4 regions of the Streptomyces sp. NPDC093261 genome follow, and region 4 is predicted to be linked to each of the others. Evidence: riboswitches for the same ligand, from Rfam matches in the RefSeq annotation. Region 4 holds a riboswitch; each other region holds the start of a gene.
The links. A riboswitch is a leader RNA that binds a small molecule or an ion and turns the genes downstream of it on or off. The one in region 4 is predicted to bind cyclic di-AMP.

Region 1 (7,772 bases), on a different contig from region 4:
TCCTTGGACGCGCCGTCCTTGGACTTGGCGTCCGTGGGCAGGCCGCCCTTGCTGCCACTGTCGAGGACGACGATCGTGTTCCAGCCCTCGCCGATGGTTTTGGGCTCGGCGCCGGGTGCCGCCTTCTCGGAGCCCCGCGCCGCCTTCCCGTCGCCGTGCGCCGACTTCTCGGTGCCGTGGGATCGCGCTGCGCCCTCGTCCTTCAGGTCGTCGCCCTGGGTGACCTTCGTGCCCTTGGGCGGGGTGAAGGTGAACGTCGACGCGGCCGGCCTGCTGAACGACACCTGGGTGAAGCCGGCGTCGACGACGGCCGCGCCGCCCGACGCCGGGGTCAGGGTGAACTTCAGCGGGAGCCCGGTCTTCGCGTCGACCGCGATGCTGATGGCGCCGACCGTCGTGCCCGACTGCTTGGGCCGGATGAGCAGCTTGTAGGCGTCCCGGCCCGCGACCTGGGCGGTGCCGTCGACCGTGACCGACGTCGTCTTGCCGGCGGCCTTGAGGGCCTGCTCGGCCAGGTCCTTCGGCGTGGCCGGCACGTCCTCGGGCGCCGCCTTCGCGCCCTTGTGGTCACCCGCGCCGGTCGAGTGGTACGCCTCGTTGGACGCGCTGTCGTAGGCCCACACCTGGTCGCCGTTGCGGATGACGCTGTACTCGGCGGCCTTCTCCAGGAGGGAGACCTTCTGCTTGTCCTGGCCGTCGGCGGCGACCCGCACGGTGTGGGTGCCGGAGGCCAGCTCCAGCAGCTTGGCGCTCGGGTCCGCGGCCGAGCCGCCCTTGCCGCCCGCGCCCTGCGAGAGCGCGCCCGAGGTGAGGCTGTTCTCCAGACCGCCCAGGTTGGGCAGGCCGAGGTCCGTGCTGATCTTCACCGTGCCGGACATCTGCTGGACGTCCGACTTGGCGATCTTCTCGATGAGCTGCTGGGCGCTGATCTTCGGCAGGTCGGGGTCGCCGGATCCCGCGAATGCCGGGACGAGCCCGATGGTCGCGGCCGCCACTCCCACCACCGCGGCCGGGACGACGTACCGTGCGGCGGTGCGCCGCCCGTCGCGTACGTCCTCGGCCTCGCCGGCGTGCGTGCTGCCGTCGGATTCGTACGGTGCCATGTGTGCCTTACCTCCGTCGTCGGCGGCGGCCTACCGTCCGTGCCCTGGCCCACCCCTGTGCCGCCATTCTCACCCGAACTCCTTTGAGGTGGTGTCTCCCATCTGACCAAATCGGCCCGGCGGAAGCGTCAGACCGCGGGCCCAACTCCGCGTAATCCTGGGGTATGACATCGCGGGACGGCGCCTGCCCCGACCCGTAGGGGTTCCACGGGTTCCCACGGTTCTACGGGTTCCACGGGTTCCCACGGTTCTACGGGTTCCACGGGTTCCACAGTTCTGCGGTTCCACAGGGAGGGCGCCGCGCGTTTCCCGCTCAGTGCTGCACGAAGACGTAGTCCGCCCGGTAGGGGACGCCCACGATCGTGCCGGGTGTGCAGGAGCCGGCCGGGGCGATGCCGCCGGCCGTGTTCAGGCGCAGGACCTCGGCGGTGTCCGCGAGCAGGCCGTGGCGCTTGCCGGACGGGGTGGCCAGCAGGTCGAGTTCGGGGATGTTCGTGTCGCCGTTCGGGGTCCTGGACACCACCGCGCCGGTGACGGCGCTGCGGTCGGGGGCGACCCACCGTGGCGTACCGGAGCCGGGTTTCACGAACGAGTGGAGGATGCCGCCGCCGAGCAGGGCCGCGACATCGCGCTGGGCGAAGGCGTAGCCGCCGCCGGTGGTTCGCTTGCACTCGTAGATTTGCCGGCCCGTCACCACGGAGGCCTGGAGGTTGTCCAGGGCGTGGCGGAAGTCGAAGGCCGTGGTGACGTTGTGGAGCCGGCCGCGCACCGCTCCACCGGGGAACGCGGCGGTGTGCAGATTGGCGTAGAAGACTCCGGGGTCGGTCTTGAGCCGGGTGAGCAGCGCGGTGTCCCCGACCTTCACGCTCCCTACCACGGTGTAGCCCTTCACGCCGTTGTCCAGCAGCTTGCCGAAGTCGATCACCACCCCGCCGTTGACGCCCTTCGGGCCCTGGTGGATGTGGAGCATGGTGGGCCGCCCGGTGCCGCGCCAGGTGACGGCGACGGAGACCGTGTCGCCCTCGATCCTGACGAACTCCAGGGCGGCGCCGTCCTTGTCGCCGACGGCGGGGCCTCCGGCGACGGGTACCTCGTCGGCCCCACGGAGGCTCGCGACGAGGGTGGTGCCAGGGGAGCCGCTGCCGGGGCGGGTGGTGCCGTTCCCGGTGGCGACGGTCCCCGCAGTGTGCCCGGCGTGGTCCGCCCCGGTGTGCCCTCCGGTCCGTCCCGCTGCGGCGGCCGGCACGACGACGGCGACGAGCGCTGCCGCCGTGGCCGTGGCGACGCCGGTGAGGAGCGGGGCGGTGCGGCGCTTTGCGAACGTGGCCGTCGTACGCATGATCGTGATTCTCCCCGTTTCACAGCCGACGCCCCCTGCGTCAGCTTTCGGGCAGGAGTACGGAGCCGATCTCGGTACGGACTCAACCCAACTACGTGACACGGCTCACACGAGCGCGTACGAGGAGTGACGGAAAAGCGGCCTCAGCCCGCCCGGTGCACCACCGCGTCGCACAGCTCCATCAGGGCCGCCTTGGCGTCGCACTCCGGCAGCGGGGCCAGGCCCGAGCGGGCGTCCTCCACATAGCGGACCGTGTCGCGGCGCGCCTGCTCCAGGGCCGGGTGAACGCGCAGACGGGCGAGGGCCTCGGAGTGCCGGGCGTCATCCGTGAGGTCGGAATCCAGGAGCTCACACAGGGCGATGTCCTCGGCCAGCCCCATGCGCTCCGCACGCTCACGCAGACGCAGCACCGGGAGCGTGGGGACACCCTCACGCAGGTCCGTTCCGGGCGTTTTCCCGGACTCGCGCGAGTCCGACGCGATGTCCAGGACGTCGTCGGCCAGCTGGAACGCCACGCCCAGCCGCTCGCCGTACTGCGTGAGCACATCCACGACCGTCTCGTCGGCGCCAGACATCATCGCCCCGAAGCGGCACGCCACCGCCACCAGCGAGCCGGTCTTGCCGCCGAGGACGTCGAGGTAGTGCTCCACGGGGTCACGGCCGTCCCGTGGACCCGCCGTCTCCAGGATCTGACCGGTGACCAGGCGCTCGAACGCCTCCGCCTGGATCCGGACCGCCTCCGGACCGAGATCGGCCAGGATGTGTGACGCCCTCGCGAACAGGAAGTCACCCGTGAGGACCGCGACCGAGTTGCCCCAGCGGGTGTTCGCGCTGACCACGCCGCGCCGCACCTCGGCCTCGTCCATCACGTCGTCGTGGTAGAGGGTGGCGAGGTGGGTCAGCTCCACGACCACGGCCGAGGGCACGATCCCGGGCGCGTACGGGTCGCCGAACTGGGCCGCGAGCATCACGAGCAGCGGCCGGAACCGCTTCCCGCCCGCACGCAGCAAGTGCTGCGCGGCCTCCGTGATGAAGGGCACCTCACTCTTGGTGGCCTCGAGCAGCCCTTCCTCGACAGCCGCCAATCCGGCCTGGACATCGGCCTCCAGAGCCTGGTCCCGCACGCTCAGCCCGAACGGCCCGACGACGGTCACGTGGGGTCTCCTGTCTGCTGACGTCTGCTGACGATCACACGGTCGGTCTCAAGGACGGTCACTTGGTCGATGACGTCGCCTGTCGACGTGGCGTATCGAGTTTGTCGATCTGTCGCCGCCATCACTCAAGTCAGCGTATCCGGTCACGTTTCGATCACCACGAGCGCCCACTGTTCCAGGCCGGGCGGTATCGGATCAGGAAGGGCATGTTCTTGATCATTCGATACGAACAGACATTCACTGACATAACAGACAAAGAGCCCTTACGGCTGGGATCAGCCAGGTTGCCCCCTGCCCCACGAGCACCGGACACCCCTTCGCCGCGCCTCACCCATCACCGCCTGGCCACCCAGTGCCACCTTTTCGGCCACCGGACGACTCCCCCTACGACTGCCCGCGCTCACGTTCCGCACGCCCCCCGCACACGCCGCCCGGAGGCTCGTCCCACCCGCCGCCCCACCGGGAGAACTCCCCTCAGGGGCACCGGAGTCCGGGTCGAACGGTCGGCGGCCACCCGCCCCGGGGCCCGGGTCTCACCACGCGACATGTGGCCGTTTTGTCCGAATAGGACCGTTATGCAGGGGAGTGCTGATGACGACCACGGGAACGGAAGTGAAATAGCTCACGTGCGCGACAGGCGAGGCATCGCGGGCGTGTCGCCAACTCACGCTTTGCTAATGGCAACTTGAACCCTTCTCAACAAAATGGATCAACGACCTTATTCCCCCATTTCATGGCCAATCCGGAATGACTGTGACGTGCGGGCTTGTTCCCGACATGTGCTCTCGCATACCTTCCCCTCGATCCGAGCGGAACGCCGAATCCTGCCGCCGCTCGGGAGCCCATCGACCCACGACGGCAGGAGCGGGGGACCCAGGTAAACCGCCGATCCGGACACCACACCGGAACGGCTAGGGGTGAAGTCGCGACCTCGGCGTCGAGGACGCGGCCGGGCACCTCCCCGCCCGAACCCGACAGCTCACCTCGCAGGCGCCGGAGAGGAATGCGACATGTCCGCTTTCGCACTGCCCGCACGCCGTCGGGACCGTGGCTCCAAGGCCACTCGTCTCACCCGTGCCCTCGCAATCGCGGGGGCGGGTGCTGCCCTTCTCGCCCTGCCGGTCATGGGGGCGACCAGCGCCTCCGCCGCGCCCGGCAAGCCGGCGACGGTGACCGCCACCACCATGAAGTCCGTCACGACCCGAGGCACCACCCTCGACAGCTGGATCCGCCAGTCGCTGGAGGTCATGGCCCAGCACGGCATCCCCGGCACGTACAACGGCATCTACCGCAATGTGATGCGCGAGTCGTCCGGCAACCCGAAGGCCATCAACCTGTGGGACTCGAACGCCCGTAAGGGCATCCCCTCCAAGGGCCTGCTCCAGATCATCGACCCCACCTTCGCCGCGTACCACGTGCCCGGCACGTCGTTCGACCCCTACGACCCGGTGGCGAACATCACGGCCGCGTGCAACTACGCCGCCCACCGGTACGGCTCGATCGACAACGTCAACAGCGCGTACTAGAAGGCCTGGCGATCTCCGGGCGGCGTTCCTGACGATCGCCGGCCGGTAGGCCCGGTAGTCGCCGAGTAGGCGTCGTAGCCGACCGGCAGGACGAGCAGGCCTCACAGCCGACCGGCAGGACGAGCAAGCCTCGTAGCCGACTAGTGGGCCTGGCAAGAGCCGACGGACCGTCGGCCGGCGCTGTCGGCCGTCGGCCGGTGGCCACCGAGGAGTCGTTCGAGGACGACGGCGATGCCGTCGTCCTCGTTCGACGTGGTGATCTCGTCCGCCACGGCCTTGAGTTCCGGGTGGGCGTTGGCCATGGCCACCCCGTGCGCGGCCCAGTCGAACATCGGGATGTCATTGGGCATGTCGCCGAAGGCGATGGTCTGGGACGGGCCCAGCCCCAGATGCTCGGCGGCCAGTGCGAGCCCCGTGGCCTTGGTGATGCCGCACGGCTGGAGTTCGACGGTACCGGGCCCGGACATGGTGACCGTCGCAAGCGAACCGACCGCCGCGCGCGCCGCCGCCGCCAACTCGTCGTCCGAGAGGGCGTGATGGCGCAGCAGTACCTTGCTGATCGGCTCGCACCACAGGTCGTCGCGCCGCTTGACCCGTACCGCGGGCAGGGTGGGGTGCGGCATCCGGTAGCCGGGTTCGATGAGCGTGAGCCCGTCCACCCCGTCCTGATCCACGGCCGCGTACACCTGCCCCACCTCCGCCTCGATCTTGCCGAGCGCGGTCTCGGCCAGTTCCCGGTCCAAAGTGACGGAGAACAGCAGCCGGTTCGTGCCGGCGTCGTACACCTGCGCGCCCTGCCCGCACACCGCGAGCCCCGTACTGCCGAGATCGTCGAGCAGCGGCCGCACCCTGGGCGCCGGGCGCCCCGTCACGACGAGGTGCTGTGCGCCTGCCGCCGAGGCCCGCGCCAGCGTGGCCCTTGACCGGTCGGAGAGCGTGTCGTCGTCACGCAACAGCGTTCCGTCCAGGTCAGTGGCGATGAGTGAATATGCGAAGGGTGCGGCCATGATCAGAGAATACGGATGGAACGCCCCGCCGACTCGGCGCGAACCGGACGACGTTCGGTATCCCGCCGCCACCGAACTCCCGTAGCCCAGCACCGGAGTTGCCTCGCGCCCCGGGGACACGACGGCGCCCGGCCCCGGCACGCCCCTCGCCCCGGCGTGGGCCCCGCGCCGGCACCGCCGTTCGGTGCCGGCGCCGCACGACGGTGCCCTGCCCGGCGCGCGGCAGCACCTCGCGCGGCCGGTGCACGCATCGGGCGCTCAGGCGCCCGCATCCAGCAGGCGGCGCCTCGGCGCGCGGCGACCTCGCGGAGTTCGCGGGGCCGCACGGTACGCAACGGCGCCTTGACCGCGATCAGTTGTTCCGCGTACCAGTCGGGCTCGTCGGTGGTGGCGACCAGGGGGGACCAGGCGCGTGGTGACCAGCCGCGTGGTGACCAGGCGCGTGGTGACCAGCCGCGTGGTGACACTGGTGTGGAAGTGCGAGGGGCTGGACGCGGCGGGTCTGTGCGCCACGGTCGGCGCCGCTTCGATCTCCCCCTGGGGCCCGGTCTCCCCCACGGAACGCGCCGAACGGCTGCGAGAAGAGACCCACTGCGGTGATCCGGGGACGGCCACGACGAGTGGGCTCGTCGCCCGGCTGGACGGCGATCCCGTGGGCTGGTGCGCGGTGGGGCCCGGACGTCGTATCCGCAGCCGGCCCGCGCCCGGGTCCCCTGGTCCGGACGCCAGGAGGACAAGGTGGACGACGGCGTCCGGGCCGTGGCCTGCTTCCTCACCCGTACGGGCTACCGCCGCCGCGGCATCACCTACGCGCTCGCCCGCGCCACGGTCGGGCGTGCGCGGGACCGGGGCGCCCGCGCGTCGGAGGCCTATCCGGTGATCACGTGCCCCGGGCTCGAGATCACCTGGGGGCGCCGCACGTCGGCAGCCGCGAGGTGTTCGCCCAGACCGGCTTCCGGGAGGTGAGCAGACCCCCGCTACGGCGGGCCGTGCTGCGCATCGACTTCCGAACGACGCGTACCGGCCTCCGGCCTGGGGCGTGACCCGCCACGGCGCCACGCCCCAGCCCGCCATCGGTGATCCCCGGCCGGACCACCCGGCCCGGCGCGCCCTCAGCCGTGCGCCGCCGCCAGGTGCTTCGCCAGCCGGGGAGAGGCGAACTCCGTGCCGCACACGAAGCGCATCACCGGGCCGTACGAGGACGCCGCCGGCAGGCCCGTGAAGTACAGGCCCGGTACGGAGGACACATATCCCGCGCCGAGCCTCGGCGTGCCCCGGCTCACCGCCAGTGCCGTGCGCAGTCCGTGGCCCAGGAAGTCCATCGCCGCGATGTCCACGCGGTAGCCGGTGGCGGCGATCACATGGTCCGCGGTGAGTTCCTCCGTGGTGCCCGTGTGCGTCCGGACCGTCAGGACGGGGCTGCCGTCCGGCACGGACGCGCCGACCACACCGGCGACCTCACGCACCTGCACCTTGCTCTGGAAACGGTCGCGCAGCCACCACGCCCCGAGCGGGCCGAGAACCCGGCGCACCAGGTAGTGACGGGTCTGGTCGGGCAGGAACCGGTAGGGGTGCGGGTAGTAGCTCAGCGCCCACAGGGACCAGGCGCGCCCGAAGGGCGATTCGGGGCGGAACTTCGGCTG
Region 2 (7,772 bases), on a different contig from region 4:
CGAGGAGCTGCCGCGGCTGCACGCACTCGTCCAGCGGGGCCGGGAGAACGGCATACCGGTCAGGGAACTGGGCCCGGCCCAGATCACGGAGTACGAGCCGGAGGTGCGCGGACTCGCGGCCATCCACGTGGGCACGACCGGGATCTGCGACTTCGTGGCGGTCGCCCGCCGGCTGGGGGAGGGATCCGGCGCGGAGATCCGGTACGGGGCCCAGGTCGTACGGATCGACCGGCGCCCGGCGCTGGGCGTCGCGGTGCGCACGGCCGACGGGACGGTCCTCCGCGCGCGCGTGCTGGTCAACTGCGCGGGACTGCACTGTGACGAGGTGGCCCGGCTGACCGGGGACGAGCCGGGCATGCGGATCGTGCCGTTCCGGGGCGAGTACTACACGCTGGCCCGGCCCGAGCTGGTGCGGGGACTGGTGTACCCGGTGCCGGACCCGGCGTTCCCGTTCCTCGGGGTGCATCTGACACGGGGCATCGACGGAGAGGTCCACATCGGACCGAACGCCGTACCGGCGCTGGCCCGCGAGGGATACGGCTGGGGAGTCGTACGGCCACGGGAGCTGGGCACGACGGTGGCGTGGCCCGGGTCGTGGCGGATAGCCCGGCGGCACTGGCGGTACGGGGCGGGCGAGCTGCGGCGGTCGGTGTCGAAGGGGGCGTTCGCCCGGACGGTGCGCAGGCTGCTGCCGGCGGTCCGGGCGGACGACCTGGTCCGGGCCCCGGCGGGGGTGCGGGCGCAGGCCGTGCTGCGGGACGGGACGCTGGTGGACGACTTTCTGATCCGGGAGGGGGCACGGGCGGTGCATGTGCTGAACGCACCGTCCCCCGCGGCCACCGCCTCACTGCCGATCGGACGGGAGGTCGCGCGCCGGGTCCTGGCGGTGCTGGACCGGGATTGAGGCCACCGGGCACGACAGCCTGCCGTCGCCTTCTCCCTGAACGAGCGGATCCGCTCCTGAACGAGCAGCCCACGAGCCGACGCCCCGCCGCCCGGGCCGGACCCGCCCGCCATCGCCCCGATCGGGTCGGACCCACCACCGCGGCCCGCCGCCCCTGATCAGACCAGACCTGCCGCCTCCGCGCCCTCCCCCATCGGGCCAGGCAGGCCGCCGTCCCTCTACACAGGCAGACCTCGCCCCCCACCGCACCGGACCGACCGCCTGAACCGCCCGCGCCCGCCCCCCTCAGGCCGGACCGCCCGCCATCGTCCTCCCCCTTAAAATTGATGCCACTGTGTCTGACTCTCTCAATTTCGCCCCCGAAGACCCCGAAGCCCCCGAGGCCGCCCCCGGTGGTCGGCCGCCGCGTACCGTCGGGGCCTCGCCGGACCGCAGCCGGGCCAAGGGGGAGCCCCGGTTTCCCGGGGGGCCGAAGGCCGATCCCGCCGGGTCGCACTTCGAGCGGCGGATCCGGAGCTTCCAGCCGCGGCGCAGCCGGGTGACGGCCGGGCAGGCGGACGCCCTGAAGCGGCTGTGGCCCCAGTGGGGCCTGGACATCGACGGGCAGCGGACCGTGGATCCGGGCGAGCTGTTCGGGAACACGCACCCCGTGGTGCTGGAGATCGGCTTCGGCATGGGCGAGGCCACCGCCCGTATGGCCACCGAGGACCCGGGCACCAACATCCTCGCCGTCGACGTGCACACCCCAGGCCAGGGCAATCTGCTGGGTCTCGCCGAGCGGAACCACCTGACCAACATCCGGGTCGCGAACGGCGACGCGATCATCCTGCTCCGCGAGATGCTCCCGCCCGACTCGCTCGACGGGCTGCGCGTCTACTTCCCCGACCCCTGGCCCAAGAAGCGTCACCACAAGCGGCGGCTGATCCAGCCCGAGTTCCTCACGCTCGCCGCCGCCCGCCTCAAGCCGGGTGCGCTGGTGCACTGCGCGACGGACTGGGAGCCGTACGCCGAGCAGATGCTCGAGGTGCTCACCGCGCACCCCGCGTTCGAGAACACCCAGCCCGACGGCGGTTACGCGCCCCGTCCCGCGTTCCGGCCGCTGACCCGTTTCGAGGGCCAGGGGCTGGACAAGGGTCATATCGTGAACGACCTGCTGTTCCGGCGCGTACAGCACCGGGACCAGTCCTCCGCCGGCGACTGAGCGCCCCGCGGGCCCTCCGGGCACCGTCGCGTGCGGCGCCCCTGTCTCGTTAGGGTCGATTCCGTGGCCACCTGTCCCCCGTATCCGACGCGCCCCGACAGCAACGCGGGCGAGGGCCGGCACCCGCACTGGTGGCAGCGCCGGTGGGTGCGCTACGGAGCGCCGGCCATGCTCCTGGCGCTCTCCGGCCTCGTCATCCTCGCTCTCGTGCGGCAGCAGACGGGCACCGAGGGATTCCTCGTCGGACTGGGACTCGCGGTGCTGCCGGTGCCGCTGCTGGTCGCCGCGTTCCGCTGGCTGGACCGGGTGGAACCCGGGCCCTGGCGAAACATGATCTTCGCCTTCGCCTGGGGGGCGTGCGCGGCCGCGCTCATCGCGATCGTCGCGAACAGCTTCGCGACCCGGTGGATAGCCACCGCGACCGCCGACCCGAACAGCGCCGACACCCTCGGCGCGACCCTCATAGCGCCGATCGTCGAGGAGTCCGCAAAGGCGGCGGCCGTGCTGCTGGTCTTCCTCTTCCGCAGACGGGACTTCACCGGGATCGTGGACGGGGTGGTGATCGCCGGGGTCACCGCGACCGGCTTCGCCTTCACCGAGAACATCCTCTATCTGGGCACGGCCTTCGGCACGGACCAGCTCAGCGGCGGACGGGGTCTCGCGTCCGTGACGGCCGCGACCTTCTTCGTCCGTGTGGTGATGTCGCCCTTCGCGCATCCGCTGTTCACCGTGCTCACCGGGATCGGTTTCGGTATCGCGGCGCTGACGGCGGAGCGCCGCCGGGCCCGCCGCGTTCTGATGCCGCTGGGCGGGCTGCTGCTCGCCATGGGCATGCACTCGATGTGGAACGGATCCTCGTCGTTCGGCGAGTACGGGTTCTTCGCGGTGTACGCGTCCTTGATGGCGCCCGCGTTCGCGCTGCTGACCTGGCTGGTCATCTGGACGCGGCAGCGCGAGCTGAGGACGGTGCGGGAGGAGCTGCCGGCCTACGCGGCCACCGGGTGGCTGACGCCGGCGGAACCGTTCGTCCTCGGCTCCATGCGGGCGCGGCGACTGGCCCGGCAGTACGCGCGGCAGCACTTCGGGAAGGCGGCGGCGCGCTCGGTCGCGGAGTACGAGGCGTACGCGACGTCGCTGGCGTTCCTGCGGCACCGGGGGCGCCGCGGCCGGGCGGGAGCCGACTTCGTCGTACGGGAGAGGGAGCTGCTCTCGGCGCTGTGGGCGCGGCGTGCGGTGGCTCGGCCGGCGCTGGCGCACGCGGCGCGCACGACGGCGCCGATGCCTTCGCCGGTCTGGTCCGACCACGGGCATGGCTATGGATACGGCTACGGATACGGCTACGGATACGGCTACGGACACGTACCGTGGTACCCGGCGCCGCGATACGGGCCGACGACATCGTCGTATTCCGCGTACAACCCCTATCGGCCGTAGGGGCGCGGGGCTGTCCCCGGGCAGGGACAGCCCTCCGGACAGCGCGCTTACGCCGAGGCCTCCGTCAGCCTGGCCAGGTCCTCCTCCGTCAGGGTCAGGTCCGCCACAGCCAGCAGCGCGGGCAGCTGTTCCACCGTGCGGGCGGAGGCGATCGGGGCCGCGACCGTCGGCTGGGCCGCGAGCCAGGCCAGGGCCACCGTCGGGATCTGTGCGCCGCGTGCCTGCGCGACCTCCTCGAGGGCCTCGAGCACGCGTCGGCCTCGCTCGGTTTCCAGGTACTTGCCCGCACCCTGCGCCCGCGCCGAGTCCACGGTGGTGCCCGGCCGGTACTTGCCGGTCAGGAAGCCGGCGGCGAGGGCGTAGTAGGGAACGGCCGCCAGGCCCGCGCGGGCCGCGACGTCCTGGAGCGGACCCTCGTAGGTGTCGCGTGAGACCAGGTTGTAGTGCGGCTGGAGCGCCGTGTACCGGGCCAGGTTCTCGCGGTCGGAGAAGTCGAGGGATTCCTGGAGGCGCTCGGCGGAGATGTTGGAGGCGCCGATGGCACGCACCTTGCCCGCCTTCACCAGGTCGTCGAGCGCGCCGATGATCTCCTCCACCGGCACCTCCGGCTGGTCGAAGTGCGTGTAGTAGAGGTCGATGTAGTCGGTGCCCAGGCGGCGCAGCGACGCGTCGGCCGCGGCCTTGACGGTGGCGGCCCTCAGCCCCTTGTACTCGGGGTGCTGGCTGACCTTGGTCGCGATGATCATGTCGGAGCGGTTGCCGCGCGCCGCGACCCACTTGCCGATGACGGCCTCGGACTCGCCGCCCTTGTTGCCGGGGACCCACGCCGAGTAGGCGTCCGCCGTGTCGACGAAGTTGCCGCCGGCCGCCGCGTAGGCGTCGAGCACGGCGAAGGACTGCGCCTCGTCGGCGGTCCAGCCGAAGACGTTGCCGCCGAGGGAGAGGGGGAAGACCTCGAGGTCAGAGAAGCCGAGCTTGCGAAGAGAAGTCATGCCCTACTTCAGCGCTCACTCCGGAAGCCCTTATTCCGGCCGGGGGCGGTTCCACCCGGACGGCGTCATACACCGAACCGGCAGCCCCGGCGTCGGGGGTTGTCGCCAGGACCGCCGGGGTCCAGGACAGGACCGCCGGGGTCCAGGGGTGATACACGCCGGGGAGAAGGGCGCGGATGTCAGGGGTTGAGGCCCTTGCTCTGCAGCCACGCCATCGGGTCGATCGCGCTGCCGCCGTTCGGGTGGACCTCCAGGTGCAGATGCGGCCCGGTGACGTTGCCGGTCGCTCCCACACGGCCGATGACATCGCCCGTGGACACCCTCTGGCCGACGGTGACGCTGATCGACGACTGGTGGCAGAACCACAGCTCGGTGCCGTCGTCGAGGGTGAGAACCGTGCGATAGCCGTACGACCCCGCCCAGCCCGCCTGGGTGATGGTGCCGCTGTGGATGGCCTTGATGAGCGTGCCCGTGGGGGCGGCGAAGTCGAGGCCGGTGTGGTAGCCGGAGGACCACATGGCGCCGGCGTCACCGAAGCGCGAGGTCAGGGTGTAGGAGGAGGTGGGCAGCGTGAACTGCTTGGCCAGTTCCGCCAGCCGAGCGGCCTCGGCCTTCTTCTTGGCCTCCGCCTCCGCGGCCTTCTTGTCGGCGGCGGCCTTGGCACGAGCGGCGTCCTGAGCCTTGGCCGCCGCTGCGGCGGCCTTCTTCGCGGCCGCGTCCTCGGCGGCCCGAGCGGCCGTCGCGGCGATCCGGTCCTGCTGGGACTCGGCCTGCTGCATGATCCGGGCGCGCAGCGCCTCGCCCGCGTCCTTGCTGCCCGCGGCGGCGTCGGCGGTGCTGACACCGGCGGTGCTCAGGGCGGTGGCGGAGCCCTTGGGGGCGCCGGTGTCCACGCCGATGAGCGCCTTGGCCGAGTCGGTGACGGAGGAGAGGTCGGGGAGGGATATGGACACCGGGGGCTTGCCGGTCTGCGCGGTGGCCATGCCGCCCGCGCCGACCGCGGCCATCACGCCGACGCCCAGAACCGTGGAGCTGCGGGCGAGTCCGCCGCCGCGCTGCTTGCTGACGCGGTGCCGACCGCGGACGGGGCGGACGGAATCCTCCGTGGGATTCCACTCCTCCCAGGGGCCCTCGTCGGGGCGGGACGCAAAACCGATGGTCTGCGTGCCGGTCGGGGCGAACGAGGTGCTCTCGGCAGGCCGGTTGGACGCCACGTGGGCGCACTCCTTTCCTTCCGTTTCGCCTACCGGGTTAGCTGACGGGTTCGGAGGGGAAGGTCTCCTACGCGCGTATACCGGCCGTTGCGACACGGCGGCATCCGCCCGATTCACCCCAAGATGGTGGTTCCCCGGTTCCCTTGCGAGATTCGGCACACGCGCACGGAGCCGCCTCGGGTGACGGCTGGGACGACCGCGCTGCGTTATCGAACGTTAATAGACGCGGGGCTCGGATTCCAAGCCGTTCGGACAGATCCTTAGCGCCGCCTGGCCAGGACTTTCGCGACAGGAACGGTGAAAATCGGGCGAGTTGACCGCACCTCACCCGTCCCACCTGTTGTGACGGTGTGTCAGTTGTTATGCGGAGGGGCACCACTCACTCACGCCCCGTGACAACGTCCGGGCGTTCGGCGGCCCTTGGCTCCCCGCCGGGTTCAGGAGTGCTCGGACCGGCGCACGGCCAGCAGCGCCATGTCGTCCGTGGCCTGGCCGCCGGTGTGGCGGGCGACGTCCTCCGTGACGGCGGCCAGCACGGCACCGGGAGTGGCGGGGAACCGTCCGGCGAGGCGGCCGGCCGGGTCGTAGAACTCGCCGCGCGCGTTCCGGGCCTCCGAGACGCCGTCCGTGAAGAAGAGCAGCGTCGAACCGGACGGGAAGCCCCACTCCTCCGCGCGGTCGGGCCGCACGGCGAGGTCGCCCATGCCGAGCGGCAGCGCCGGCTCGCGGGCCTCCAGCTCGCGCAGGGTGCCGTCGGGGAGCAGGAGCAGGGGGGCCGGGTGGCCCCGGTTGACGATCCGGACGACTCCTCGCTTGTGCGAAATCCCCGCGTCCCCCCGCGGGTCCTCCCCGTCCTCGTGCGGGATCTCCGCGAGGACCGCGGTGGTGAACTCCTCGTGGGCGTCGGGGCCGTCCCGGCGGATGCCCTCGCGGGACAGCGCCCGCTCCAGGCGCCGGGCGACGGCCTCCAGCGTCGCCTCCTGCTCGGCGGCCTCCCGGAAGGCGCCGATCACGACCGCGACGGCGGCCACGGCACCCGTGCCCTTGCCCCGTACGTCCCCGACCACGAGCCGTACACCGTGCGGGGAGTCCTGAACCGCGTACAGGTCACCGCCGATGTAGGCGTCGGCCTGCGCCGCCTCGTACCGGGCGGCGATCCGGAGCCCCCCGATCCGCGCGGGGGGCTCGGGCAGTACGGCGCGCTGCGCGGCCTCGGCGATCCGGCGGGCGGAGGCGAGGCGTGCGTCGTTGCGGCGTACGAGCACATTGATCAGGACGGCCGGAACGGCGGCAGCGGCGGTGGTGACCGCCTCCGAGGCCGCGCCGGAGGACCCTGGTGCGCCGAGTCCCAGGTGCACGGCCAGGACGGCGGCGAGGGCCGCGGCGCCGGTGCCGACGGTGCCGCGCAGCGAGTGCAGGGGCGCGGCGACGAGCGGGGCGGCGGTGAAGAGCGGCACGCCGGGGAAGACGGACGGGGTCAGCCGGCCGCAGCAGACGCCGAGACCGATGAGCAGCGCGGGCAGGGCCCGCAGGAAGGCCCGCGCGTACGAACTCCGCCGGCTCTCCACCGGGCCCGGCTCCGGGGGCCGAATCCCCTCGGATCGTTCGTGAGGTCGTTCCGGGGGCCGGCCGCCGTCCTCCGGAAGAGGGGTGGCCGCCGGGCCGCCGATGGTCCGGTCGTACGGGACGCCGGCCCCCTCGTACGAAGTTCCGGGCTCTGGCCCGCTGACCTGCTCGTCGCACGGCGCCTCGATCCGCCACGCGCCTCCTTGCTGCACCACCCGTCCAGGCTTCCCGCAGGACGGGCGGGGGGCGACCGCTGTGGGCCGACCGGCGTACACACCCTGTGGACGGGCATGGGTCGGGCCCCCTGGCGGGAAGAGGGGGAGCGGGTGAAGAACACGGAAAAAGCCGAGGGCCGGAACCCTTTCGGATTCCGGCCCTCGGCCATCAGTAGCGGGGACAGGATTTGAACCTGCGACCTCTGGGTTATGAGCCCAGCGAGCTACCGAGCTGCTCCACCCCGC
Region 3 (7,772 bases), on a different contig from region 4:
GGTCAGCTTGGCGGTGGTCTGCACCGAGTCGTCGAGCGTGCCGCGCGAGCCCGCGACGGTGAAGACCACCGCGTCGACCGCCGGGTCCACCGCCGTGAAGGAGATCACCTTCGCCCCGTCGGTGAGCTTGATGCCCGCCATGCCTCCCGCCGGGCGGCCCTGCGGACGCACCTGGGACGCCGGGTAGCGCAGCAGCTGTGCGTCGTCCGTGATGAAGACCAGGTCCTCCTCCCCGGTGCGCAGTTCGGTCGCGCCGACGATCCGGTCGCCCTCCTTGAGGGTGATGACCTCCAGCTCCTCCCTGTTCGCCGGGTAGTCGGGGACCACACGCTTGACGACGCCCTGCGCCGTGCCGAGCGCGAGGCCCGGCGAGGACTCGTCCAGCGTCGTCAGGCAGACCACCGTCTCGTCCGCCTCCAGGGAGACGAACTCCGAGACGGGCGCGCCCCCGGACAGGCTCGGCCGTGCCGCCGTCTCCGGCAGCTGCGGCAGGTCGATCACGTTCAGCCGCAGCAGCCGCCCGGCCGACGTCACCGCGCCCACCTCGCCGCGCGCCGTCGCCGGGACCGCGGAGACGATCACATCGTGCTTCGCGCGCCTGCCCTCGGTTTCCTCCTCGAACGGGTCGCCGTTCGCCGTCCGCGCCAGCAGGCCCGTCGAGGACATCAGCACCCGGCACGGGGCGTCCTCGACCTGAAGCGGGACCGTCGGGGCCGGGGCACCGGAGGACTCCAGGAGCACCGTGCGCCGCTCCGTGCCGAACTTCTTGGCCACCGCGGCCAGTTCGGCCGAGACCAGCTTGCGCAGTTCCGCGTCCGACTCCAGGATCCGGGTCAGCTCCGCGATCTCGGCGTTGAGCCGGTCCTTCTCCGCCTCCAGTTCGATCCGGTCGTACTTGGTCAGACGGCGCAGCGGGGTGTCGAGGATGTACTGCGTCTGGACCTCGCTCAGCGAGAAGCGCTCCATCAGGCGCTCCTTGGCCTGCGCGGAGTTGTCGCTGGAGCGGATCAGGCGGATGACCTCGTCGATGTCCACGAGCGCCGTGAGCAGGCCCTCCACCAGGTGGAGGCGGTCGCGGCGCTTTCCGCGGCGGAACTCCGAGCGGCGGCGGACGACGTCGAAGCGGTGGTCGAGGTAGACCTCCAGCAGCTCCTTGAGGCCCAGGGTCAGCGGCTGGCCGTCGACCAGCGCCACGTTGTTGATGCCGAAGGACTCCTCCATGGGCGTCAGCTTGTAGAGCTGCTCCAGGACCGCCTCCGGCACGAAGCCGTTCTTGATCTCGATGACCAGGCGCAGACCGTGCTCGCGGTCGGTGAGGTCCTTGACGTCGGCGATGCCCTGGAGCTTCTTCGAGCCGACCAGGTCCTTGATCTTGGCGATCACCTTCTCCGGGCCGACCGTGAAGGGCAGCTCCGTGACGACGAGGCCCTTGCGGCGCGCGGTCACGTTCTCCACCGACACCGTGGCGCGGATCCGGAAGGTGCCGCGGCCCGTCTCGTACGCGTCGCGGATGCCCGAGAGGCCGACGATCCGGCCGCCGGTCGGCAGGTCCGGGCCCGGGACGTGCCTCATCAGGGTGTCCAGATCCGCGTTCGGGTGGCGGATCAGGTGGCGGGCGGCCGCGATGACCTCACCCAGGTTGTGGGGCGGCATGTTCGTGGCCATGCCGACCGCGATGCCCGAGGCGCCGTTCACCAGAAGGTTCGGGAAGGCGGCCGGCAGGGCCACCGGCTCCTGCTCCTGGCCGTCGTAGTTGGGCGCGAAGTCGACCGTGTCCTCGTCGATCGACTCGGTCATCAGGCTCGTCGCCTCGGCCATCCGGCACTCGGTGTACCGCATGGCGGCCGGCGGGTCGTCGTTGCCCAGCGAACCGAAGTTGCCGTGTCCGTCGACGAGCGGGACGCGCATCGAGAAGGGCTGCGCCATGCGCACCAGGGCGTCGTAGATCGACGCGTCGCCGTGCGGGTGCAGCTTGCCCATGACCTCGCCCACGACGCGGGCGCACTTCACATAGCCGCGCTCGGGGCGCAGGCCCATCTCGTTCATCTGGTAGACGATCCGCCGGTGCACCGGCTTGAGGCCGTCGCGGGCGTCCGGCAGGGCCCTGGAGTAGATGACCGAGTACGCGTACTCGAGGAAGGAGCCCTGCATCTCGTCGACGACGTCGATGTCGAGGATCCTCTCCTCGTACGCGTCGTCGGGCGGCGGGGTCTTCGTGCTGCGGCGGGCCATTGCTGCCGGCTCCTTCACAGTCTGTGCTGGGCATGAACGAATCTGACGCGGACCATTGTGGACCGCCGCACCGACAACGCGGACCAGGACCCGTCCTCCGACGCCCTCGGCCCGGGAACGGGCGCGTTTCGGGGCCGTCAACACCGTAGGGTGTCCTCCACCCCCCGTAATCGCGGTCTCGCTCTCGGCGTACGCAGGCCGGGAACTTCGCCACTGGTCCGCACGCTTGCATACAGTGACAGGACCGGCAGGAAACCGCGGGTTTCCGCGACAGCTCCGCGATCGAAGGGACGTACATGCCCATGGGTCACACGGCCACAGCCGAGGCAGGCTCCGGGGGCCTGACAGCGACCGAGCACCGCCTGGCCAACGGCTTGCGCGTGGTGCTCTCCGAGGACCACCTGACCCCGGTCGCGGCGGTGTGCCTCTGGTACGACGTCGGCTCGCGTCACGAGGTCGAGGGCCGCACCGGTCTCGCCCACCTCTTCGAGCACCTGATGTTCCAGGGCTCGGGGCAGGTGAAGGGCAACGGCCACTTCGAACTGGTGCAGGGCGCGGGCGGCTCGCTGAACGGCACGACGAGCTTCGAGCGCACGAACTACTTCGAGACCATGCCGGCTCACCAGTTGGAGCTCGCCCTCTGGCTGGAGGCCGACCGCATGGGCTCCCTGCTCGCCGCGCTGGACGACGAGTCCATGGAGAACCAGCGGGACGTCGTGAAGAACGAGCGCCGCCAGCGCTACGACAACGTTCCGTACGGCACCGCCTTCGAGAAGCTGACCGCGCTCGCCTACCCCGAGGGCCACCCATACCACCACACGCCCATCGGCTCGATGGCGGACCTGGACGCGGCCACCCTGGAGGACGCGCGCGCCTTCTTCCGCACGTACTACGCGCCCAACAACGCCGTCCTCTCCGTCGTCGGCGACATCGACCCGCAGCAGACCCTCGCCTGGGTCGAGAAGTACTTCGGGTCCATCCCGGCCCACGACGGCAAGCCCACGCCGCGCGACGGATCGCTGCCCGACGTCATCGGCGAGCAGCTGCGCGAGGTCGTCGAGGACGAGGTCCCGGCGCGCGCCCTCATGGCCGCCTACCGGCTGCCGCACGACGGCACGCGCGCGTGCGACGCGGCGGATCTGGCCCTCACCATCCTCGGCGGCGGCGAGTCCTCCCGTCTCTACAACCGGCTCGTACGGCGGGACCGCACCGCCGTCGCCGCCGGCTTCGGTCTCCTCCGGCTCGCCGGGGCACCCTCTCTTGGCTGGCTGGACGTCAAGGCCTCCGGCGACGTCGAGGTGCCCGTCATCGAGTCCGCCATCGACGAGGAGCTCGCCCGGTTGGCCGAGGAGGGCCCCACGGCCGAGGAAATGGAGCGCGCCCAGGCCCAGTTGGAGCGCGAATGGCTGGACCGGCTCGGCACGGTCGCCGGCCGCGCCGACGAACTGTGCCGGTACGCCGTGCTGTTCGGCGACCCGCAGCTCGCCCTGACCGCCGTGCGGCGGGTGCTCGACGTCACCGCCGAGGAGGTGCAGGAGATCGCCAAGGCCCGCCTGCGTCCCGACAACCGCGCGGTGCTCGTGTACGAGCCGGTCGCGGCCGAGCCCCCGGAAGCCGCCGGGACCACCACCGCCGAAGGCACCAGCGACGACGAGGAGGCGGCGAAGTGACCGAGCTCGCGACCATGGACTTCCACCCGCGGCCCCAGGCCGGGACGGCCCGGCCCTGGGCGTTCCCGGCACCCGAGCGCGGCGCCCTGGACAACGGCCTGACGGTGCTGCGCTGCCACCGCCCCGGCCAGCAGGTCGTCGCCGTCGAGGTGCTCCTCGACGCGCCCCTGGACGCCGAGCCGGCCGGCCTCGACGGCGTCGCCACGATCATGGCGCGCGCCTTCTCCGAGGGCACCGACAAGCACTCCGCCGAGGAGTTCGCCGCCGAGCTGGAGCGCTGCGGCGCCACCCTGGACACCCACGCCGACCACCCCGGTGTGCGCCTGTCCCTCGAAGTGCCCGTCTCCCGCCTCCCGAAGGCGCTCGGGCTGCTCGCCGACGCCCTGAGGTCACCGGCGTTCGACGTCAGCGAGGTCGAGCGCCTGGTGCGCAACCGCCTCGACGAGATCCCGCACGAGATGGCCAACCCGGCCCGCCGCGCGGCCAAGGAACTCTCCAAGGAGCTGTTCCCGGCAACCTCGCGGATGTCGCGCCCGCGTCAGGGCACCGAGGAGACGGTCGCGCACATCGACGCCGCCGCCGTCCGCGCCTTCTACGAGCGCCATGTACGGCCCTCGACGGCCTCCGTGGTCGTGGTCGGCGACCTGCACGGCGTCGACCTCGACGCGCTCCTCGGCGACACGCTCGGCGCCTGGACGGGGAAGCCCGCCAAGCCGCGCCCCGTGCCGCCGGTCACTGCCGACGACACCGGCCGGGTGATCATCGTGGACCGCCCCGGGGCCGTCCAGACGCAGCTGCTCATCGGCCGCATCGGCGCGGACCGCCACGACCGGGTGTGGCCCGCACAGGTGCTCGGCACCTACTGCCTCGGCGGCACCCTCACCTCCCGCCTGGACCGCGTCCTGCGGGAGGAGAAGGGCTACACCTATGGTGTGCGGGCGTTCGGCCAGGTGCTGCGCTCCGCGCCCGACGGCACCGGCGCCGCGATGCTGGCCATCAGCGGCTCCGTCGACACGCCGAACACCGGGCCGGCGCTCGACGACCTCTGGAAGGTGCTGCGCACCCTCGCCGCCGAGGGACTGACCGATGCCGAGCGTGACGTCGCCGTGCAGAACCTGGTGGGCGTGGCGCCGCTCAAGTACGAGACGGCGGCGGCCGTCGCGAGCACGCTCGCCGACCAGGTCGAGCAGCATCTGCCGGACGACTACCAGGCGACGCTCTATCAGAAGCTGGCCGAGACGGGCACGGTCGAGGCCACGGCCGCCGTCGTGAACGCCTTCCCCGTGGACCGTCTGGTGACCGTCCTGGTCGGTGACGCCGCACAGATCGAGGAGCCCGTCACGGCGCTCGGCATCGGCGAAGTGCACGTCGTACGGGCCGAGTAGAGACTCCTCGTACGCGTCCGGAACGGCGAGGTCGCGAAGGGGCCCTGGTGACATCTTCCGTCACCAGGGCCCCTCACGCGGTTTGTCCGTATTGCCTTGGAGGCTGCTTCTCCGCCCTGTGGGATGCGCTACAAACCCCCTGCTCGGTTTGCCGAGGGAAAGAGGGCCCTTCTAGCGTCTGTCGGGCTGTCCGTCAGGCAGTGCGCCGCACCCGCGGCACCGGACAGTCATCGCCGAGTCCCCGTACGGCGCGAGCCAGGGGAGCCGGGGACCCACCCTGCCCTCGCGCCTTCGCGGCGAGGGGGCTTACGCAGTCCCTGGGGTGAATCGGGCGTCAGCCCGTAGGAGACCTTCCTGCTCCGAACCCGTCAGCTAACCCGGTAGGCGAGAGGGAAGGAAAGGACCAGCCACTTCATGGCGTTCACCTGCGCCACCGGGAAGCACCGCCGTCCGAGCCGTATGCGGCGTACGGCCACGAACGCGGTGGGCGTCGCGGCGCTCACCACCACCGGCGCCATCGGCGCCCTGGCCGCCCCGGCCTTCGCCGCCGGGCACCCGGTCGAGGAGACCGGACTCATCCAGGCCGTCACCCTCGGCGACTCGGTCGCCGAGAAGATCGACGCCCAGGCCGCCGCACAGAAGCAGGCCGCCGAGCAGAAGCAGGCCGCGGAGGCCGCGCGCCGGCAGGCGGCGGAGAAGGCCCGTGAGGCGCGCGAGGCCAAGGAGCGCGCGGCGCGCGACGCCGAGCGTGAGCGCCTGAACGCCTTCGTGCCGCCGATCTACCACTCGTTCGTCTCCACCGGCTACAAGACCGGCGGCTCACTGTGGTCCTCCGGCGCCCACACCGGCATCGACTTCCACGCCGCCACGGGCACGCCCGTCCACGCGGTCGGCGCGGGCACCATCGTGGAGACCGGCTGGGGCGGCGCGTACGGCAACCAGATCGTCATCAGGATGAACGACGGCACCTACACGCAGTACGGCCATCTGTCGTCCATCGGTGTCTCCGTGGGCCGGCGTGTCGCCCCCGGTCAGCAGATCGGCCTCTCCGGGGCCACGGGCAACACGACCGGGCCGCACCTCCACTTCGAGGCGCGCACGACCCAGGAGTACGGCTCGGACATGGACCCGGTCGCCTATCTCAGGTCGCACGGCGTGAACGTCTGACCGCGGCCGCCGTACGGCGGCCGGACGTGAGACGGCCCCGTCCGCCGGGGCCGTCGTCGTTTCGAACTGCTGTCTGCCAAAAAATATCCATGGATTCCGGTCTGCCGTCGGAAATTCCGCCCCGCTGCAATAGAGTCGGCTGGACACATGTCAACCGGCGACGTTTCCCGGGGATTAAGGCGGTGGTCGGTCATGCGTATTCCGGCGCACTCGGTATGCACGGCGATCCGTGATGACATCGTCGCGGGTGTCTACGAGCGCGGCGGCCGGCTCACCGAGGAACTGCTCGCCCGCCGCTACGGCGTCTCCCGCGTCCCTGTCCGCGAGGCCCTACGCACCCTGGAGGCCGAGGGCTTCGTCGTCACCCGCAGACACGCGGGCGCGTGTGTCGCGGAACCCACCGAGCAGGAGGCCGCCGACCTCCTGGAGATGCGGATGCTGCTGGAGCCGCTGGGGGCCGCCCGCGCGGCGCAGCGCCGTACCGAGGCCCATCTCAAGGTGCTGCGTGGCCTGGTCAGACTGGGCCAGGAGCGCGCAAGAAGGGGCCCGAGCGAGGATCTGCGCTCGCTGGGAGGCTGGTTCCACGAGACCCTGGCGCAGGCCTGCGGGAGCCCCGCGCTCACCTCGACGCTCGGCCAGCTGCGCCACAAGATCGCCTGGATGTACGCGGTCGAGGCGCCGGCCAACCCCATGGAGTCCTGGGCCGAGCACGGCGGCATCGTGGACGCCGTCGCGCGCGGCGACAGCGAGCGGGCGCGCGCCATCACGGCGCTGCACACCGAACGCGCGACCGCCGCGCACCGGCTGCGTTTCCCCGGCGCGGGCGACCGCGGTGACCGTGTGAGGACTTCGCAACATGCCGTAAACGTGTCGGGGTCCCGGCATTAACACAGGCGCCGTATACAAAGAGGGATATTCCGCGAAGCGCATTTCGGCTGCGCTGGTTGCCGTGTGCCCCGTAAATTCGGCGTACGTGATTTCCGTGCGCCACGCGTAATTCTCGCGAGCGCGCCGCATTTCCCCGCGCGCGCCCTGTCAAGGCGCCGTCCTCGCGACCGCGAAGCCCACCGCGTCCGCTGCCCGAAGACGGCGAAAGCCGCGTCCGCCCGAGGCGACGCGGCTTTCGTGACCGGTTCTCTCCGAAGGGTCAGACGGTCTCGGGAAGCTCCTCGAGGCCCTCGGCGACCAGCTTGGCCAGGCGGTCCAGCGCGGCGTCCGCACCCTCCGCGTCGGAGGCCAGGACGACCTCTTCGCCGCCCTGGGCGCCCAGGCCGAGAACCGCCAGCATGGACGCGGCGTTGACCGGGTTGCCGCCGGC
Region 4 (7,772 bases):
CCGGTGACCGTGATCTGCCGGCTGCTCGGTGTGCCACGTGAGGACGAGCCGCGCTTTCGCACCTGGGTGGACCCGATCGTGGCGAGCCTCGACCCGGACACCGGCGGGCAGGACGCCGAGCGCAGGCACGCGGCGCACGAGGCACGGATGCATCTGGGTATGTACCTCGCCCAGCTGGTCGAGCAGCGCAGCAAGGAACCCACCGGGGACATGCTGTCCGAGCTGGTCACAAGCCACGGCCCGGACGGCCCCATGACGACGATGGAGGTGCTCAGCACCTCGGTGCTCCTGTTGATCGCGGGCCACGAGACGACCGTCAACCTGATCACCAACGGGATGCTCACCCTGCTGCGCCACCCGGAGTACCTCGAGAGGCTGCGCGACGACCCGAGGCTGGCCGTCAACATCGTGGAGGAGCTGCTGCGCTACGAGCCACCGGTGCAACTCGTGCCGCAGCGGACCTGTATCGCGGACATCGAGCTACGCGGGATCACCATCCCGAGGGGATCGAGGATCTGGCTGGTGCTGGCCGCGGGCAACCGGGACCCCGAGCGCTTCAGCGACCCCGACCGGTTCGACCCCGACCGCGGGGACATCCAGCACCTGGGCTTCGGGAGCGGCATCCACATCTGTTTCGGTGCGCCACTGGCACGGCTGGAGACCCAGATCGCCCTGTCCGAACTGGCCCGCCGTCTCGACAACCCCCGCCTGCTGGAAGACCCTCCCCCCTACCGGCAGAACGCGGTGCTGCGCGGCCCGCGCCACCTGCGGATCAGCTTCGACGGTCTGCGTCCTTGACCCGCGCACCGCATGCCGCATGCTCGAGCGGTCGTCCCCGGCCCGGCCCCGACCGGCCACACCACGGCGCCCGTCGCCCCGACGCGCGGCGGCGTCTCGGCCGCCCGGAGGCGGGCGAGACGCCGCGAGCGACGGCCTCAGCCGATCGCACCGGGGTCACCGGGCCGGATGCGTCCACGCCAGGCTCCGGATTCGTCGCCGCGCTCTTCGATGAACTCCTTGAAGCGCCGGAGGTCTCCCTTGATGCGCCGGTCGATGACGCCCAGGGTGTCCGCGGTCCGCTCCGCGGCTCCGGCGGGTTCGACGTCCATCACCAGCTCCACCCGAGTGTGCGTGTCGTCCACGCGCTGGAAGCTGACCATGCCCTTCTGCCGGGTGTCGCCGCTGGTCGTACGCCAGGCGATCCGCTCGTCGGGGAGCTGGTCGACGATCTCGGTGTCGAACTCCCGCCGGATGCCGCCGATCTTGGTGGTCCAGTGGTTGTGGCGGTCGTCGAGCTGCCTGACCTCCTCGACGCCCTCCATGAAGTTCGGGAACTGCTCGAACTGGGTCCACTGGTTGTAGGCGGTGCGGACGGGGACTTCGACCTCGACCGTTTCCTTGACCGTGCTCATCTGCGCCTCCTTGTCGGCTGATCGACTGCGACCGGCTGGGGGCCGGCCGCTGGGATCTTGCTTCGTGCGAGTACCCGGCAAGGACCTGTTTACGGCTGTGACGCCCCCGTCCGCCGACGGGCACGGGCCACCCGGTGGCCGTGCGCCCGTCCGCGAGGCAGGGTGGTAGGCATGGGTTTCCGGCAGTGGGCGGTCGCCGGGCTGCGGGAGTCGTGGCAGTCGAGCCATGCCCTCCTGCTGTTCCCCGTCGCGCTCATCATCGCGATCACGGTGGTGGACATCCACTCTCCCGAGACCGTCCATCTGGGACCCGCTCTCGTGATCGCGCCCGCGCTCACGCCCTCTTTCGCCGGGCCCCGGCTGACCGGCCTCATCGGGGCGCTGGCGGTGGCGGCGCAGGTCGTCATCGCCGCCCTGCACGGCGGACTGGGCACCACCAACCACGTCGTGCAGATCCTCACCCTCCTCCTGCTGTCGGTGATAGTCGTGGTCTACTGCGCCGTCCGGGACCGGCGGCGTGAACAGCTCGCCCAGGTCCGGTCGGTGGCCGAGGCCGCACAGCACGTCCTGCTGTGGCCGCTGCCGGAGAACATCGGCCCCCTGAGGGTGGCCTGCCTGTACCTGGCGGCCGAGGACGAGGCGCAGATCGGTGGCGATCTGTACGCCGCCACCCGGGCCGACGCCAGAGTGCGCATCCTGATCGGCGACGTACGCGGCAAGGGTCTCTCCGCCATCGGCGAGGCCGCACTGCTGCTCGGCGCCTTCCGTGAGGCGGGCCACCGGCAGTCGTCCCTGCCGGATCTGGCCGCCACGCTGGAGCAGAGCGTGACCCGCTATCTGGCGGACTTCGAGCCGCCCGAGGAGCTGGGCGAACGCTTCGCCACCGCGCTGCTGATGGAGATCCCCGACGGGGACCCGATCACCCGCATGACCAGCTGCGGGCATCCTCCGCCGCTCCTGCTCAGCCCCGGTCACGCGGTCACCGTGCCGAGCGTGCACCCCGCACCCCCGATGGGGATCGGCTCGGCGCACCCGGGGGACTACCACCTGGACGTGTTCTCCTTCGAGCCCGGCGACACCCTCCTGCTCTACACCGACGGCGTCATCGAGGCACGGGACACCGCCGGCCGCTTCTATCCGCTGGCGGAGCGCGCGGCCCAGTGGACCGAGGAGAGCCCCGAGACGCTGCTGCACCGCATCCGCCGTGACCTCCTCGTCCACACCGGCGGACACCTGGACGACGACGCCGCGCTCATCGCCCTCCACCGGACTCCCACCATCCACCACGGCCGCCCGTACCAGCGGATCATCCACGCCGACGGCTTCCGTCACCGCCCCCAGAACCAGCCGCAGGACCGGTGACCGGTATCGGCGGGCGGGAACGGCCGGGAGCAACCCTCCGGCCCCGCCCTCTCCGTCCGCCGTACGGCGGTCCTGGGCGCCCTCAGAGCCCCAAGGGGTGGTACCCGCAGGGGTGGCGCCGGGGCCGGAGCGGCCGTGGGGCGGCCCCCGAGGGGCATGCCCCGCACGGATCAGCTCCTTCGCCCTGCGGAACTCTCGTCGCCCGTGATGTCGCCACGGGCGCGGATCCGGGCGAGCTTGGCGAGTTCGTCGACGCTGCGGTCGGTGCCCACGGCATCCGGCGTCGGACCTCACCCGGGACGGGTGAGCGGGCGCGGTCCGCCGTCACTCCGGCAGTCGGCGCATTTCCATGACGTGCAGTCCGAGCGACTGGAAGCGGGCCAGCAGCTCGTAGACATGCGACTGGTCGAGGACGGGGCCGAACAGGACGGTCTGGCCGCATATCGTCACGTGGTCCAGTTCCGGGAAGGCCTGGGTCAGCGTGTCCGACATCTGCCCGTCGACACGGATCTCATAGCGCATGAGCGGCTCTCTCGCGGATGGCCTGGGGGCGGGCGAAGTGCGCCCCTCCCGAGATCGTCCGCCCTTGCGCGTCCCCGCACCTCACCTGGGGCAGGTGAACCGTCCCGGAGCGCCACCCGCTGCCGCACGGGAGGCTTCCCGCCGCCGAACGCACGGGTCCGCCCCATGCCGTCAGTCCTTCAGAGCGATCTTGAACACGATGATGAGCAGACCGATCACCAGGTTGATCGCGGCGGAGACGACCACGAGGCGCCAGGAGGCGCCGGAATGGCGTGCGGCGGCGGCCGACCAGCCCATCTGCCCGGCCACGGCCACGGCCAGCGACAGCCAGACCGCGCCCCGCAGATCCAGGCCGAGAAGGGGGCTGACGGCGACCGCGGCGGCCGGCGGGACGGCGGCCTTGACGATCGGCCACTCGTCACGGCACACGTTCACAACGGTCCGGCGGTCCCGGGTCGGCTGCGCCAGGTGGGCGCCGAAAAGCCGGGCGTGCACATGCGCGATCCAGAACACCACGCCGGTGCTCAACAGCAGCAGCACCAGCTCCCCCCGCGGCGGCGGGCCGTGGGTGCCGGCGCCGACCGCCACCGAGGCGGCGAGCAGGGAGCCGTAGATCCCACCGGTGTAGTCGGCATGGGCTCGGCGCTCGGCGATGCGCGCCCGGGCGTCGGCGTCGTCCGCCTTGGACCTGCGTCGCATGGGGGATGACCTTCCTGATCGCTCTGCCTCACCGTGCCGAAGCGCCGGACTCATCATGCTGAAGCGCCTGAATAACCGAATATCAGACATGCGAGGCGAGGGCGCGCACGAGGCGCCGATGTCCCGGTGGAGTCAGTGAGGCGCCCTGCCGGCCCGGGGGCGCCCGGCCCCACCGATGCAGCGCTCGAACGTGAGCGCGCTCCGTTCCGCCCGGAAAACGACGACCGGGCCATGATCGCATCGGGAAAAGCCGAAGCTCCACGCGAACGTCCAGACGAAAATCACACATTGGTATCGGACATATCGCACTTCAATCTTCACGCCAGCCACACAAGTTGGCTAAGTTGACGGCTAGGCCAAGCGACTCCCTCCGGCGAACCTCGCCGGGTTGCACGGCCTCCGCCGAATCCGGTGAACCTTGACCACCGCCGGAACCGGGGACCCAACCGACCACGGGGTGAATCGGCCAACTGCCCGCAGGGGCACGGGCCGTAGGGCACACCTTCCGGATCCGTCCGCCCGAACCCGACAGCTAACCCGGTAGGCGGAGCACGGAAGGAGTACGACCCCCATGGCGCCGGAGCGAACCCCGGGCCCCGGAGGCTTCGGCCTCCCCGGCATGCGCAGGTTCACCGAGGACGACGGGCCGAGCCGCGACGAGGTCCGGCAGCGGATCCACAGCCTGTACGACCGGGCGGAGACCGACAGCGGAACCTTCAACGCGACCCGCGCGGCGGCGACGGGGATGCCGAGGCGCGCCAACCCGGTGCTCGACAAGGAGCGCCGACGCGCCGATCCCGTGGTCGACGACGTGGCCCGGCAGTGGTTCGAGTCGGCGCGCCTGCGGCTGGGCCCGACCGTTCCGGCAGCACTGCCGCGCGACAGGATGCCGGACAGTCCGGCCCCGGCCGGGTCATCGGGCCCGGCGAGTGCTCCGGGGACCGACCTCGTCCTGCGCGAGCCGGGCCTGGCCGAGCGGCCCGTCCGCGAGCTCACCGCCGGGCCGGCCACGCGTCCCGTGGCGGAACTGACCGCCACCGTCGCCCAGCCGGCCGCGCGTCTCGCGGCGGAGCCGACCGCCGGCCCCGTGGCCGCGCTGCCCGCGGCCCCGCAGAAGCGGCCGGGGATGCCCCAGGTCCCGCCCGCGGGCGCCGTCGAGTCGGGGTCGTCCACCCCCAGGACCGCCAAGGAGCGCACCCGGCAGAAGCTCGGCGCGTCCCGTGACCTGCTGGCCCGGCACGCCGCGCGGCAGGCTTCGGCTCCCCTGGCGATCGAGTCCCCGCCCGCGACGGACGCGATGGACACCGGGCGCACGGCGGAGGGGCAGGACGGCCGTACGGTCCAGGAGGCCTGGCGGCGCCAACAGCCCTCCGCCTTCGGCCTGGACGTTCCGGCGGTCTCGCCAGGCGCCGGCCCCTCCGCCACCGTCCCGGCGACTCCTTTTGTCACGGACACGCTGACGGACGCGCTGACGGCCCCTCAACTGCCTCCCGCGCCCGACCCGTTCCTCGTGACCCGTCAGGCGTTCCCGACCACGGAACCCTTGCCCGCCGCGCCCCAACTCCCCACGACGGAAGCGTTCCCCACCGCCCCCCAGCCCTTCCCCACCACGACCGAACCGTTCCCCACCACCACCGAACCGTTCCCCACCACGACCGAACCGTTCCCCACCGCCGAGACCTTTCCCGGCACCGGGCTCCCCCTCGGTATCGGCGGCACACAGGAGCCGGGGTACGACACGAAGTCCGCGAAGGCGGTCACCTTCGCCCGTGCGCAGATCGGCAGGCCGTGTCTGTGGGGCGCGGCCGGACCCGAGTCGTACGACGCCGCCGGTCTCACGCAGGCCGCCTGGAAGGCCGCCGGGGTGACCCTCCCGCGTGCGGCCCGCGACCAGTCGGCGGTCGGCACGGCGGTTCCCCTCGCCGACATCCAGCCCGGTGACCTCGTGTTCTTCAACCCGGACTCCGGCCATGTCGGCGTCTGCACCGGAAACGGCATGATGATCCACGCCCCGGGTCCGGGCGCCTTCATCCGCGAGGAGGCGGTCCTGTACGCCGGTGAGGCGGCGATCCACAGTGTGATGCGGCCCGCGTGACGCCACCGGGGGCGGGCACCTCCGCCCGCCCCCGCCGCCGGACCCGTTCCCCGGCCCCCGTCGGCCATGCGCCGAGCCCCGGCGGCGGAGCGTGCTCGAAGTGACGTCCCGGCCGCTGTTCCGGCCGACTCACCAGCGCATCAGGGCAGATCACCGTGGCAGCCGCCGGCATTGCGGCAGGCGGCTTCGCGTAGGAGCGTAGGGGATGTGAAAAGCCTGGCCGTCACACGGGCCCACCGGAAAGGGGACCAGCGAGGCTGGCTGAGCGGCGCGCCGCCCCCTTGGTGGGTGAAGGTGCTGCCCGTGATCCTGCTGATCACCGTGGCGATCGTCAGCCTGACGATACCCTCGCCGCTGGACATCGGCTTCCTCCTGGGAGCCATTCCTCCGCTGGCCGTCCTGTCCTACGGGCCCGCGGGCACCGCCGCGCTCGGCCTCCTCGTCGTCGGGCTGCAGCACACCCGTGTCTTCCATCTGGACCGGCCGGGGAGCACGGATCTGCTCACCATCAGCTTCGTCGCGCTGCTGAGCGTGTTCGTGTCGTATGTGCGCAGCCAGCGCGACGCCCAGCTGAACATGGAACGCACGGTCGCCGAGGCGGCCCAGAACGCGCTCGTTCCCCCGCTGCCCGAGCGGGTGGGGCCGGTCCGGTGCACGGGTCTGTACCGGGCGGCCCAGCGCGGGACGCTGGTCGGCGGCGACTTCTTCGATGTGCGCGAGGGTTGCACCGGGGTACGGGCGGTCATGGGCGATGTGCAGGGGCATGGGCTGTCGGCGGTCTCGACCGTCTCCTCGCTGCTCGGGGCCTTCCGGGAAGCGGTGCTCGACGAGCCCGATCTGCCCTCGGTCGCGTCCCGCCTCGACCGCAGGCTGCTCGTGGACTCCGGGAACGCCCGGCTCGCGGAGCTGTTCGCGACGGCGGTGCTGCTGGAGTTCACCCCGGATGCTCGGACGGTACGGATCATCGCCTGCGGCAGTCCGGCGCCTGTGCTGCTCCACGACGGCAAGGCCACCGAGGTGGAGGTGTCCTCCGGAACGCCCCTCGGGATCGGGCTGTCCGAGGGAGGGACGTACGACGAGGTCACCTGCCCGCTGGAACACGGCGACCGGCTTTTTCTGGCCTCGGACGGCATCTGGGAGGCACGGGACGCGACCGGGGCGTTCTATCCCCTGATCGACCGGCTCCCCCAGTTCGCCGACGCCGAGCCCGCCAGGACGACCGGGCAAGTGTGGGAGGATCTTCTGCGCTTCTGCGGCTCCGTCCGTGACGACGCCACGATGCTCGTGCTCACCCCGCAGCCCCGGGGCGACGCATAAAGCTGCCTTATGACGTCATAGAGGGGACCCGCGTACCAAGTAAGGTTTGCCTTAGTTTAGGGTTTCCGACGAGCCGTCTGTCACCGCTCGAAGGGAACCTGAACATGCCGCGCCCCCTACGGGTAGCCATCGTCGGAGCCGGCCCCGCCGGGATCTACGCCGCCGACGCCCTGCTCAAATCCGAGGTGGCCGCCGAGCCGGGTGTCTCCATCGACATCTTCGAGCGGATGCCGGCCCCGTTCGGCCTCATACGCTACGGCGTCGCCCCGGACCACCCGCGGATCAAGGGCATCATCACGGCCCTGCACCAGGTGCTCGACAAGCCGCAGATCCGCCTCTTCGGCAACGTCGACTACCCGTCCGAC

Region 1: linked by a shared signal. The riboswitch ahead of ACIP94_RS06815 (transglycosylase SLT domain-containing protein) and the one ahead of ACIP94_RS24340 (NlpC/P60 family protein) in region 4 are both predicted to bind cyclic di-AMP.
Region 2: linked by a shared signal. The riboswitch ahead of ACIP94_RS32785 (M23 family metallopeptidase) and the one ahead of ACIP94_RS24340 (NlpC/P60 family protein) in region 4 are both predicted to bind cyclic di-AMP.
Region 3: linked by a shared signal. The riboswitch ahead of ACIP94_RS13425 (M23 family metallopeptidase) and the one ahead of ACIP94_RS24340 (NlpC/P60 family protein) in region 4 are both predicted to bind cyclic di-AMP.

The regions. Positions count from the first base shown of each region.
Region 1 is NZ_JBIVNO010000002.1:96,318-104,089, reverse strand. Features, by position in the region: gene ACIP94_RS06830 (outer membrane lipoprotein carrier protein LolA) at 1-1,103, opposite strand, end outside; gene ACIP94_RS06825 (CHRD domain-containing protein) at 1,417-2,442, opposite strand; gene ACIP94_RS06820 (polyprenyl synthetase family protein) at 2,586-3,596, opposite strand; cyclic di-AMP (ydaO/yuaA leader) riboswitch at 4,402-4,602, shown strand; gene ACIP94_RS06815 (transglycosylase SLT domain-containing protein) at 4,607-5,122, shown strand; gene ACIP94_RS06810 (HAD family hydrolase) at 5,263-6,129, opposite strand; gene ACIP94_RS06805 (hypothetical protein) at 6,790-7,095, shown strand; gene ACIP94_RS06800 (FAD-dependent oxidoreductase) at 7,242-7,772, opposite strand, start outside.
Region 2 is NZ_JBIVNO010000023.1:11,760-19,531, forward strand. Features, by position in the region: gene lhgO (L-2-hydroxyglutarate oxidase) at 1-904, shown strand, start outside; gene trmB (tRNA (guanosine(46)-N7)-methyltransferase TrmB) at 1,239-2,105, shown strand; gene ACIP94_RS32775 (PrsW family intramembrane metalloprotease) at 2,169-3,539, shown strand; gene ACIP94_RS32780 (aldo/keto reductase) at 3,587-4,531, opposite strand; gene ACIP94_RS32785 (M23 family metallopeptidase) at 4,711-5,745, opposite strand; cyclic di-AMP (ydaO/yuaA leader) riboswitch at 5,757-5,913, opposite strand; gene ACIP94_RS32790 (PP2C family protein-serine/threonine phosphatase) at 6,183-7,313, opposite strand; tRNA gene ACIP94_RS32795 (tRNA-Met) at 7,700-7,772, opposite strand, start outside.
Region 3 is NZ_JBIVNO010000004.1:407,212-414,983, reverse strand. Features, by position in the region: gene ACIP94_RS13440 (DNA topoisomerase (ATP-hydrolyzing) subunit A) at 1-2,232, opposite strand, end outside; gene ACIP94_RS13435 (M16 family metallopeptidase) at 2,529-3,902, shown strand; gene ACIP94_RS13430 (M16 family metallopeptidase) at 3,899-5,287, shown strand; cyclic di-AMP (ydaO/yuaA leader) riboswitch at 5,509-5,689, shown strand; gene ACIP94_RS13425 (M23 family metallopeptidase) at 5,702-6,454, shown strand; gene ACIP94_RS13420 (GntR family transcriptional regulator) at 6,647-7,342, shown strand; gene ACIP94_RS13415 (HPr family phosphocarrier protein) at 7,602-7,772, opposite strand, start outside.
Region 4 is NZ_JBIVNO010000012.1:85,827-93,598, reverse strand. Features, by position in the region: gene ACIP94_RS24365 (cytochrome P450) at 1-798, shown strand, start outside; gene ACIP94_RS24360 (SRPBCC family protein) at 936-1,412, opposite strand; gene ACIP94_RS24355 (PP2C family protein-serine/threonine phosphatase) at 1,584-2,774, shown strand; gene ACIP94_RS24350 (hypothetical protein) at 3,099-3,296, opposite strand; gene ACIP94_RS24345 (hypothetical protein) at 3,468-3,995, opposite strand; cyclic di-AMP (ydaO/yuaA leader) riboswitch at 4,386-4,558, shown strand; gene ACIP94_RS24340 (NlpC/P60 family protein) at 4,567-6,090, shown strand; gene ACIP94_RS24335 (PP2C family protein-serine/threonine phosphatase) at 6,298-7,407, shown strand; gene ACIP94_RS24330 (FAD-dependent oxidoreductase) at 7,512-7,772, shown strand, end outside.